3 regions of the Parabacteroides sp. 20_3 genome follow, and region 3 is predicted to be linked to each of the others. Evidence: riboswitches for the same ligand, from Rfam matches in the RefSeq annotation. Region 3 holds a riboswitch; each other region holds the start of a gene.
The links. Region 3 has a riboswitch for cobalamin ahead of ACESPU_RS16950 (TonB-dependent receptor). Riboswitches for the same ligand answer to the same signal wherever they lie in the genome.
Positions count from the first base shown of each region.

Region 1: it holds a riboswitch for cobalamin, as region 3 does, so the genes downstream of both, ACESPU_RS00200 (sirohydrochlorin cobaltochelatase) here and ACESPU_RS16950 (TonB-dependent receptor) in region 3, are expected to answer to the same signal.
Region 2: it holds a riboswitch for cobalamin, as region 3 does, so the genes downstream of both, ACESPU_RS10365 (porin family protein) here and ACESPU_RS16950 (TonB-dependent receptor) in region 3, are expected to answer to the same signal.

Region 1 is NZ_CAXSNO010000001.1:49,288-52,574, reverse strand. It holds gene aspT (aspartate-alanine antiporter) at 1-1,223, opposite strand, end outside; cobalamin riboswitch at 1,310-1,507, shown strand; gene ACESPU_RS00200 (sirohydrochlorin cobaltochelatase) at 1,635-2,552, shown strand; gene ACESPU_RS00195 (TonB-dependent siderophore receptor) at 2,565-3,287, shown strand, end outside.
Region 2 is NZ_CAXSNO010000004.1:280,567-283,853, reverse strand. It holds gene scpA (methylmalonyl-CoA mutase) at 1-213, shown strand, start outside; gene coaW (type II pantothenate kinase) at 343-1,197, shown strand; cobalamin riboswitch at 1,217-1,420, shown strand; gene ACESPU_RS10365 (porin family protein) at 1,712-2,320, shown strand; gene priA (primosomal protein N') at 2,408-3,287, shown strand, end outside.
Region 3 is NZ_CAXSNO010000008.1:242,051-245,337, forward strand. It holds gene ACESPU_RS16945 (anaerobic ribonucleoside triphosphate reductase) at 1-1,609, opposite strand, end outside; cobalamin riboswitch at 1,872-2,073, shown strand; gene ACESPU_RS16950 (TonB-dependent receptor) at 2,121-3,287, shown strand, end outside.

The DNA.
Region 1 (3,287 bases), on a different contig from region 3:
GCGAGCGAACCTAAAATTCCCCCTAAGAAAATACCGATACCCACGAAAATCAAATCGGTCTGATTGGTTGGGCGATCGGGATATCCTAAAGCCGTCGCCGCTTTATTTACCTCTGATTTCATGCCTACCAATTCCAGCATATCACCGGAATCTATCACCGTAGCGGCCAAGACCGGGATATTGATACCCGCGCGCCTTACGGACTTGATGCTAACACCATGCATGAACGATTGATTGCGTAAATAGCAGATCTTTTTCCCCACGTATTCCTTATGGATCACTAGTACGGGTAACGTCTCTGCCGGAAAATCAAGCAATTCAATGTCATTGACCTCGTCGCCAATCCAGTTCTCCTCTCCGATCACGAATTCCCGGCGACCGCTTAGAACAACCTCATTTCCGGTATGTAAAACCAAATCCGGTTTAACATCGGTTACTACATTATTAATACGGACACGCTCCACGAACAAATGCCGTCCCAATTGGTCTAAATATACCTCCAACTGCTTTACGCTTTTGCCATCCTTGAACCATTCATTACTAATCTTATAGGCCCGGAAAGTTACCGGACGGGCGGCTGGCATAAAGCCCGGTTGCTCGCTCTCGTCGTTATTTCCCATTTTAGCCTCTAGCTCTTTACACGCTTTTTTCACGTAGTCGAGTCCTCCTAAAAGACGTGGCCCGATATCACTCACTAACCATGCGGATCCTGCCGTACCGAAAATATAAGTTACCGCATAGGCCACGGGCATTACATTTACCATAGCACTTTTATCCGTATCGCTAATATTCATCTGTCCGATCGTATCTTCGGCAACTCCTAATACTGCCGACATCGTCTGGGAGCCCGCCAATAATCCTGCGGCCTCGCCTGCGTTATATCCCATAAGTTTCGCTAACAAAAAAGGAGCGATCAAACAAAATATACACATGACGGCGGCGAAAAGCATTTGAGGAAGACCTTCCTTTTTCAATCCCCGGAAGAACTGTGGCCCAACGCTATATCCTACAGCGAAGAGGAACATCAAGAAAAAGACGGACTTTAACGGTCCGCTTATATCGATTTTTAATTGCCCGATCAATACACCGACCAATAATACGCTGGTAACCGTTCCCAGCGTGAACTTCTTTATCTTAAACTTGCCAATCCAGAAACCGAGAGCTAAGGTTATGAAAATAGCTAGCTCCGGATAATGTTGAAGTAAATTAGTTATCCATTCCATATCTATTTATTTGATGTTAAACAAAAAAGATGCTATTGGAACAGGGATTCTTTGAAAGATGTTGTTACTTTTCGGGATTATTTATATAAATTTGCGACCGCTTAGGTGATAGAGTTTGTCTACCGACAACTCTATAAAAGGGAATCCGGTTAGAATCCGGAACAGTGCCCGCTACTGTGAAGCTCTTGAAAAGGAAAGCGTTCTGCTATGCCACTGTCTTAAGAAAGATGGGAAGGTTGCTTTCCGAGCCAGTCAGGAAACCTGCCAAGCGAAGTAATGATTAATTCCTCCCGGGGTTAGGAGCAATTAAGAGGATAGAAATATCACCTATATCTAAAAGATGTTGGAGACGGAATAATACGTTGTCTCCGTGGGATTGATATGTAATCTAATTATTAATATATTCATATGATGAGGAAACACTTACTATCTTTCTTCCTGCTGGTCATCAGCCTAGTTTGTCGTGCGCACGATGGCGAGAATTTTGTAGCATCCGATTTATTCGCCTCTTTACAACCGGGCGATAAGGCCGCTTTATTGATGGTACATTTTGGAACAACCCATGATGATACCCGTGCCTTGACAATCGACGCGATCAATCAAAAAGCGAAAGAAGCTTTCAAAGATGTTGAGTTGCGTGAGGCATGGACTTCTCGCATTGTAATGCGCCGCTTAAAAGCTCGTGGCATAGAGAAACTAAACCCGATCGAAGCCTTGGAAAAGTTAAAGGCTGATGGTTATACGCACATCTTGATCCAATCCACGAATATAATCGAAGGTATCGAGATGGAATCCTTACGTAAAGACGTTGCCGCCATGAAGTCTTCTTTCAAGGAAATCCGAATCGGCAATCCCCTATTGTATACGCCGGAAGATTATGAGGCAGTAATCGCTGCTATCATAAAAAATGGGGCGAAGGAAGGCGCTACATTATTAGTAGGTCATGGCACTTATACTCCAGCAACGGCCCAATATGCCATGTTGGATTATATGTTGAAGGAGAAGGGGTTCAAGAATTATTCCGTAGGAACTATTGAAGGTTATCCTTCTTTTGATACGATGGAAGCTCAAGTAAAAGCCAATGGTACGAAGAAAGTCGTGTTAATGCCATTTATGTTTGTCGCTGGAGACCATGCGAAAAACGATATCGCCGGTGATTGGAAAGAGGAACTGGAAAAGAAAGGCTACGAGGTAAGCGTATTTATGGAAGGTCTGGGACAGAATCCGGATATTCAGAAGATTTTCATCGAGCACGCCCGTTTTATGGCTAAACATAAGATGATTGATATCGTCGACAAGAAAAAAGCTTATGCGGTAGAAAAGGACTAATATGCTAAATACATGAAAAGAGTTTTGACAATCTTACCGTTGACAGCCTTATGTATCAGTACGATGCAGGCACAACACAAGAATGAGTACACGAATTTCGCCGATACGACATTCAATATTCAAGAAGTCGTAGCGACCGCCGCACGCAAGCCACGTCCACAAATCACGAAGTTGGACGTACCTATGAAATATCTTCCTATTTCAATTAATAGCATTACGGCGAGTAGTTTGGAGTTGCGAGGTATCCGTAATATCCAAGATGCGGTACGCTTTATGCCGGGCGTACGATTCCAAACATCTTATGGCGCATTTCAACAATTGTCGATCCGTGGTTTCGATCATTCTATCATGATGATAGACGGTATCCGCGATGAACGTTCGGCAATAAACAACTCTTATCCCGTACCCGATCTATCCTGTATCGAGTCTATTGAATTATTAAAGGGACCGGCTTCTGTACTTTACGGACATTCAGCCGTAGGTGGAACCTTGAATATCGTTCGTAAATCCCCGTCAGAGAAACAGAGCGTTAATGCTCGATTGGCCTACGGTAGTTACGAGAATAAAGAGGCGACACTTGGCATGGGCGGTAAATTGGTCGGTCCGGTCAATTATTACGCCAATGTCAACTTTTCCGATCAAGAGGGCTGGCGTGATAATGGCAACCGTCGCTTTTCCGGTTATCTGGCATTGCAAGCTAAAATGACGGAACGTGACATATTAGATGTTCGCGGA
Region 2 (3,287 bases), on a different contig from region 3:
TCTTTGGCCGCTGGTCATAAGACGTTGGTTCCGCAGGTTATCGAGGAGTTGAAGAAACTAGGTCGTGAGGACATCATCGTTATTGCTGGAGGTGTAATCCCGGCTCAAGACTATGATTTCTTGTATAAGGCTGGCGTTGCCGCTATCTTTGGCCCGGGTACTTCCGTATCGAAGGCAGCTTGCCAGATCCTTGAGATCTTGTTAGGCGAATAAATGGAGTTTAGACCTTACGGTTTTTAAATAAAGAGAGGCTGGACAATTGATTTTGTCCGGCCTTTTTTAGTATTGTATGCGGGTTTATGTACTTTTGTAGCGATTATTCAATTAAAAAGGGAAAGAATCATGGGAATCGTTATAGGTATAGATGTGGGAGGTAGCACGACCAAGATCGTCGGCGTGGAGGATAAGAAGATCAAGAACCCGATGTTCGTGAAAGCTACCGATCCGGTAACCTCTTTATTCGGGGCCTTCGGTAAATATATTTATGATAATAACATCTCGCTCTCGAATATAGAGAAAGTGATCTTGACAGGTGTAGGTAGTGCTTATATCGATCAACCTTTATATGGCTTACCAACTGCGAAGACGGATGAGTTCCTTGCGAATGGGCTAGGGGCGCAATATAATACGGGACTGGACAGTCTATTGGTGGTCAGCATGGGAACGGGTACCTCCTTTGTCAAGGTACAAGGCTCCACGATCGAGCATATCGGGGGATTGGGTATCGGTGGCGGAACAATCCTCGGCTTGTCTAAGCTATTATTGAAAACGCATGACTTTCACCAAATAGCGTCTTTGGCCGAGCACGGTTCCTTGAATGATATCGACTTGCATATCCGGGATATTACGCCGCATCCGCTACCCGGCCTGCCGCTGGACGTGACAGCCTCTATTTTCGGAAAAGCGGACGCGAACGCTAAGGTTGAGGATATCGCTCTCGGTATCGTTCATATGGTCTTGCAGACCATCGGACAAGGAGCTGTTTTCGCCTCGTTAAATGGCGATATCAAGAATATCGTATTGATCGGTAACCTGACTCGCTTGCCACAATGCCCGGATATTTTCCCCCGTCTGGAGGAGATGTGCGATGTCCATTTCAAGATACCGGAGTATGCCGAGTATCGCACGGCTATCGGGGCGGCTTTATGCTATATCAGGAACCGGGAATATAAGGATATTTTTTGTGGAAAGTGTTAGGCTACATCAAAACTTTATGTATCTTTGCTACATGCTTTGTTCCCTTTCGGCAATCGCCGGATAGGGATTAAAAGGGAATCGGGTGAGAATCCCGGACAGTCCCGCTGCTGTAAGCTTCATAAACGGGTTGAGCAATACTGTTGCCACTGTTCATTCAAGTGAATGGGAAGGCGCTTAAGACCGGAAGTAAGTCAGAAGACCTGCAAGGCGTGTATATTTTCGACGGCTTCGAGGAAAGGCCGGAAGAGAACGCAAGAACCGTATCCGGTTTTTACTATTCTTTATCCAAGGTTTTCTTATCAAGTCGTCTCATGGTTTCGGATAATTATTTTGCCATAATAATTAGGGAAAGAAGCATGAATCTGACCGACGGGATGAGCTCCGTGTGTAAGATGCATGCTTTCTTTGCGTTTAAAGGACTGGGGTATTCCGTGAACACTCTATAGAGAATATTTGTTTATTATTAGAAAAGTGCGTTTATTTGCAACGAGTAATTAACAAAAGAAGTATGAATATGAAGAAAATTGTGGGACTTGTTATGGTTGCCTTGCTAGCGTTGATGGCGCTTCCGGCGAACGCTCAGCTTAAATTCGGTATCAAGGGAGGTGTGAATATATCGTCTGTTCATTTCAACTCGGACGTGTTGAAAGCGGATAATGTAACCGGCTTTCAAGTGGGTCCGATGATCGAGACGACCTTACCGTTGGTCGGTGTCGGGATCGATGCGGCGGTGTTGTATTCGCAAAAAGGTTTGGAGACGACCTCGGCTGGCGGGGTTAAGACTTCGATGAAGACGGATTATATCGATGTTCCGGTCAACTTGAAATGGAAATTCGGTTTACCGATCGTCAAGGCGTATTTGGCAGCCGGTCCGTATATCGGTTTCCGTGTAGGCGGTGATAAATTTTGGGATATCCCGGGTTCCGTAGCGGATCAGGTGAAGGCGAAGAATTTCAGCGCAGGTTTTAACTTCGGTGCCGGCGTGGAACTGATCAGTCACTTGCAGGTGGGTTTCAATTATGGTCTGGGACTGACTGATAACTATAGCATTGAGAAGGTGAACCTCTCCGACGGTGCCGGAAAGAACCGTGGATGGTCTATCACGGCAGCGATCTTGTTCTAAATAGGTGAAAATAAAATGAGAGAGGCTGGGCTTTAGAAGTCCGGCCTTTTTTGTTATTTTTGGGCTCGTAATGAAACACCTGTTTGAATGAAATACGCGGACGTCATACTTCCCCTTCCTTTGGAGAATAGCTATACCTATCGGATACCCGAAGATCTGGAGAGAGCCGTGATTCCCGGTTGCCGGGTGATCGTGCATTTCGGGAAGAAACGATATTATACGGCTATCGTCATGGAGGTACACGACCGGGAACCGGTATCCGATTTTGAGACGAAGGAGATCTACGCTTTGCTGGATGCCACGCCGGTGCTCCGCCGTCCGCAACTCCGTTTCTGGAAATGGATATCTTCTTATTATATATGTAAGCTGGGCGACGTGTATAAGGCGGCCTTGCCTTCCGGCTTAAAGTTGGAAAGCGAGACGGCGGTTACTTATAATGAGGATTTCGAGGCCACCGCCCCCTTGCGCCCGAACGAGCAAGCGGTACTGGATGCCTTTAGCGGGGTTTTGAAATTGACGATCTCGGAGTTGGAGAAGAAGACCGGTCTCCGAAATGTTGTCCCGATCGTCTCTTCCTTGATGGTGAAAGGGGCGGTCGAGGTGAGCGAGGAGCTAAAGCGAGGATTCGTTCCAAAGACACAGGCGTTTATCCGTTTGGCCGAGGCTTACCGGGATGAGACGAAATTACAGGCGGTGTTCGAGGATTTGAAACGAGCGAAGAAGCAAGAGCTTCTGTTGGTCAGCTTCTTGGATTTAAGCCATACGTTAAATCCTGCTTTATCGAAGGAGCTTTCCAAGAAAGAGCTATTGGAACGCAGTGGTTATACCTCTGCGGTATTGGAGGGTCTGCTGAAACGGGGTATCTTGGAGAGTTACGAGAAAGAGGTGGGGCGTTTGCAAGTATCCGTCTGCCGCTTGCAAGAGCCGAATCCGCTCAGTCCGGCGCAAGAGAAAGCCTATGGAGAGA
Region 3 (3,287 bases):
TAAGGGCTACCAAGCATTCGGCCAGTCCGATAAAGCCGATACCCAAGGTGCCTTGGTTGATAACGGAGGCAATCGAATCGTTAGGCTTCAATTTTTCCGAGCCTAGCCATAAGGAAGACATCAACAACGGGAATTGCTTCGCGTAAGCGGTTTTCTGGAACTCCATACGCTCATGCAACTGACAAGCCGTAAGTTCCAGCATATGATCCAGTTTAGCGAAAAATAGGGCGATACGTTCCTCCTTGTTCTCCACCTGCATGCACTCGATAGCCAATCGCACGATATTGATCGTCGAGAAAGAGAGATTACCTCGTCCGATAGAAGTCTTTGGTCCGAAACGATTCTCGAATACACGGGTACGGCATCCCATGGTCGCTACCTCGTGGATATAGCGCTGAGGATCGTCCGCTTTCCAATCCTCGCTTTGGTTGAAGGTTGCGTCGAGATTCAAGAAGTTCGGGAAGAAACGACGGGCGGTGACCTTGCAGGCCAATTGGTAAAGATCGTAGTTACGGTCTTCCGGCAGATAGCTTACGCCTCGTTTCTTTTTCCATATCTGGATCGGGAAGATAGCGGTCTCGCCGTTACCTACGCCTCTGTAAGTGCTTTTTAATAACTCCCGGATGATACAACGACCTTCCGCCGAGGTGTCGGTTCCATAATTGATGGAGCTGAATACCACTTGGTTGCCTCCACGGGAATGGATCGTGTTCATATTATGGATAAAAGCCTCCATCGATTGGTGTACACGGCTTACCGTGCGGTTGATGGCATGTTGTATGACGCGTCTATCACCGCTTAATCCATCCAAGGTCTGTGTCTGGTAATCGTCGATAGGCTTATTATATAAGTGGGAGAAATCCTGTCCGTATAAATCCTCTAAGGTCTTTACTTCCTCGATAAAGCTATTACGTACGTAAGGAGCTAGGTAGAAGTCGAACGCCGGTATCGCCTGTCCGCCATGCATCTCGTTTTGGGCGGTCTCTAGAGAGATACAGCCAAGGATACTAGCGGTTTCGATTCGTTTAGCCGGACGTGATTCGCCATGACCGGCGGAGAACCCGTATTTTAGGATGCGATCCAACGGGTGTTGTACGCAGGTCAAGCTTTTAGTCGGATAATAATCTTTATCATGAATATGGAGATAGTTGTTTGATACGGCTTCCTTGACCTCTTCGCTCAATAAATAGTCATCGACAAACGGCTTGGTGGTCTCGCTGGAGAATTTCATCATCATGCCGGCGGGTGTATCGGCGTTCATATTCGCGTTCTCACGGGTGATGTCGTTGGATTTGATATTGATAATCTCCAAGAACATATCCCGTGTTTTCGCCTTGCGGGCTACGCTTCGCTGATTTCGGTAAGCGATATATTTCTGCGCTACGTCCTTCCGGCTACTGGCCATCAATTCCAGTTCCACGGCATCTTGAATCGCCTCTACGGTCATTTGAGGTTCTCCCTTGAATGAGATATGATCTGTGATCTGGCGAATCAGTTGCATATCTTCTCCCTTGTCTGTATGCAACATGGCTTTACGGATAGCGGTTACTATCTTCTCCTCGTTGAAGCCAACGATACGCCCGTCCCGTTTAACAACTGTCTGTATCATGATGTCGATTAATTTGTGATTGATTATGCGTGCAAAGGTATCTTATTACACTATATGATTTTCTTTTTGGAAAACTTTTTGCTGATTAAATTATGTTAAGGTGTTAATTTGCAGTGTGTTGTAAAAAGTTTTGGAAAACTTTGTGTCTTGTATGATTGCTTTTGTTTTCCTTTTTGGTGATGTGATGTGTTATAAGCTTCTCTTTGTAAAGCTTTTAAAGAACATAAGCCGGGATATATTTTTGTTTATATAAAATAATTCATACTTTTGCCCCCGTTTTGGTGATGACGTAAAACCATCCGGTTTCGTCATAAAGAGGGAATCCGGTGTGAATCCGGAGCAGTGCCCGCTACTGTAAGCTTTTGTAAAGTAGAAAACATTTCTCATACCACTGTCTGTAAAAGACGGGAAGGTCGTTTTCTACGAGGTAAGTCAGGAAACCTGCCAAGCGTTTTATTGCTGTTTTTCTCGGGGTCAGGAAAGCGGAAATATACATAATAACAAATCGTTTATGAAAAGAAAGTGTTTGTGCGCGGCTTTAGCTGTAAGTTGTGCGATAAACGTATCATTTGCGCAGGTACGTTTACAGGGTAAGGTCGTGGATGAAAGTAATGAACCAATTCCGGGCGCGAATATCCGCGTGTCGGAATCCTTGAATGGAACAACCACGGATGCCAGCGGAAAATTTGAGCTGAACCTTCCCGATGGTAGACATCGTATTCGTGTGACTTACCTTGGCTATGAGCAAGGCGTGTATCAAACGGATCACTCGGAAAAAGATGTCGTTATTAAGCTGAAAGAAAAGTATGTGAATATCGATCAAGTGGTGGTAACCGGTACCGGTTCGCATCGCCGCATGAGTAATTCCCCTATTCCCGTGAAAGTGCTTACGGGAAAAGACTTGAAAGAGGCGAGCGTAACCAATTTCCAAGATGCGATGACCAAGCTGAATCCGAGTATCGTATTTATGGAAAACGGACAGGGGGCTACGATGAATATGAACGGATTGACAGAGAAATACGTGGTTATCTTGGAAAACGGTAAGCGTTTGGCCGGCGATGATACCTATTCCCGTATCGATATGTCTAACGTAAAGCGGGTAGAGATCTTGAACGGGGCCGCTTCCGCTTTGTATGGTAGCGACGCGATCGCCGGCGTTATCAATATCATCACGGATGATTCCCGCAATAAGGTGAACGTGACGAGCAATAGCCGTTATGGTAGCAAGAACCAATTCTTGCAGTCGGTCAACGCGGACGTGAATGTAGGGAAGTTCGGTTCATATACTTCTTATCAATATCAACGGGCCGATGGTTGGCAATTAAATCCCTATACGGAGAGTAAAGGTGAGTTGGTTCCTACCAATAAGCAAGCTTCCGAGGGATTTCACCGGAACGTGATCAACCAACGTTTCACGTACGACGCTACGGATCGTTTGTCTTTTTATGTGCGTGGTACTTTCTTCGGACGTTCCAGCGATCGTCCGATGCCAATGGATAAAGTGAATACGACCAACTATGATATGAGAAAAGAGACGTTCACTTATGGGGCGGGCGCTCAATACATGATTAATAAGAACTCTTATTTGAACGCTGATTATCTGTCGGACAATCATAGTACGTATAAGGATTTCTTTGATGGAAAGAAAAGCGGAGAGAGTGATATGACGAAACGGATT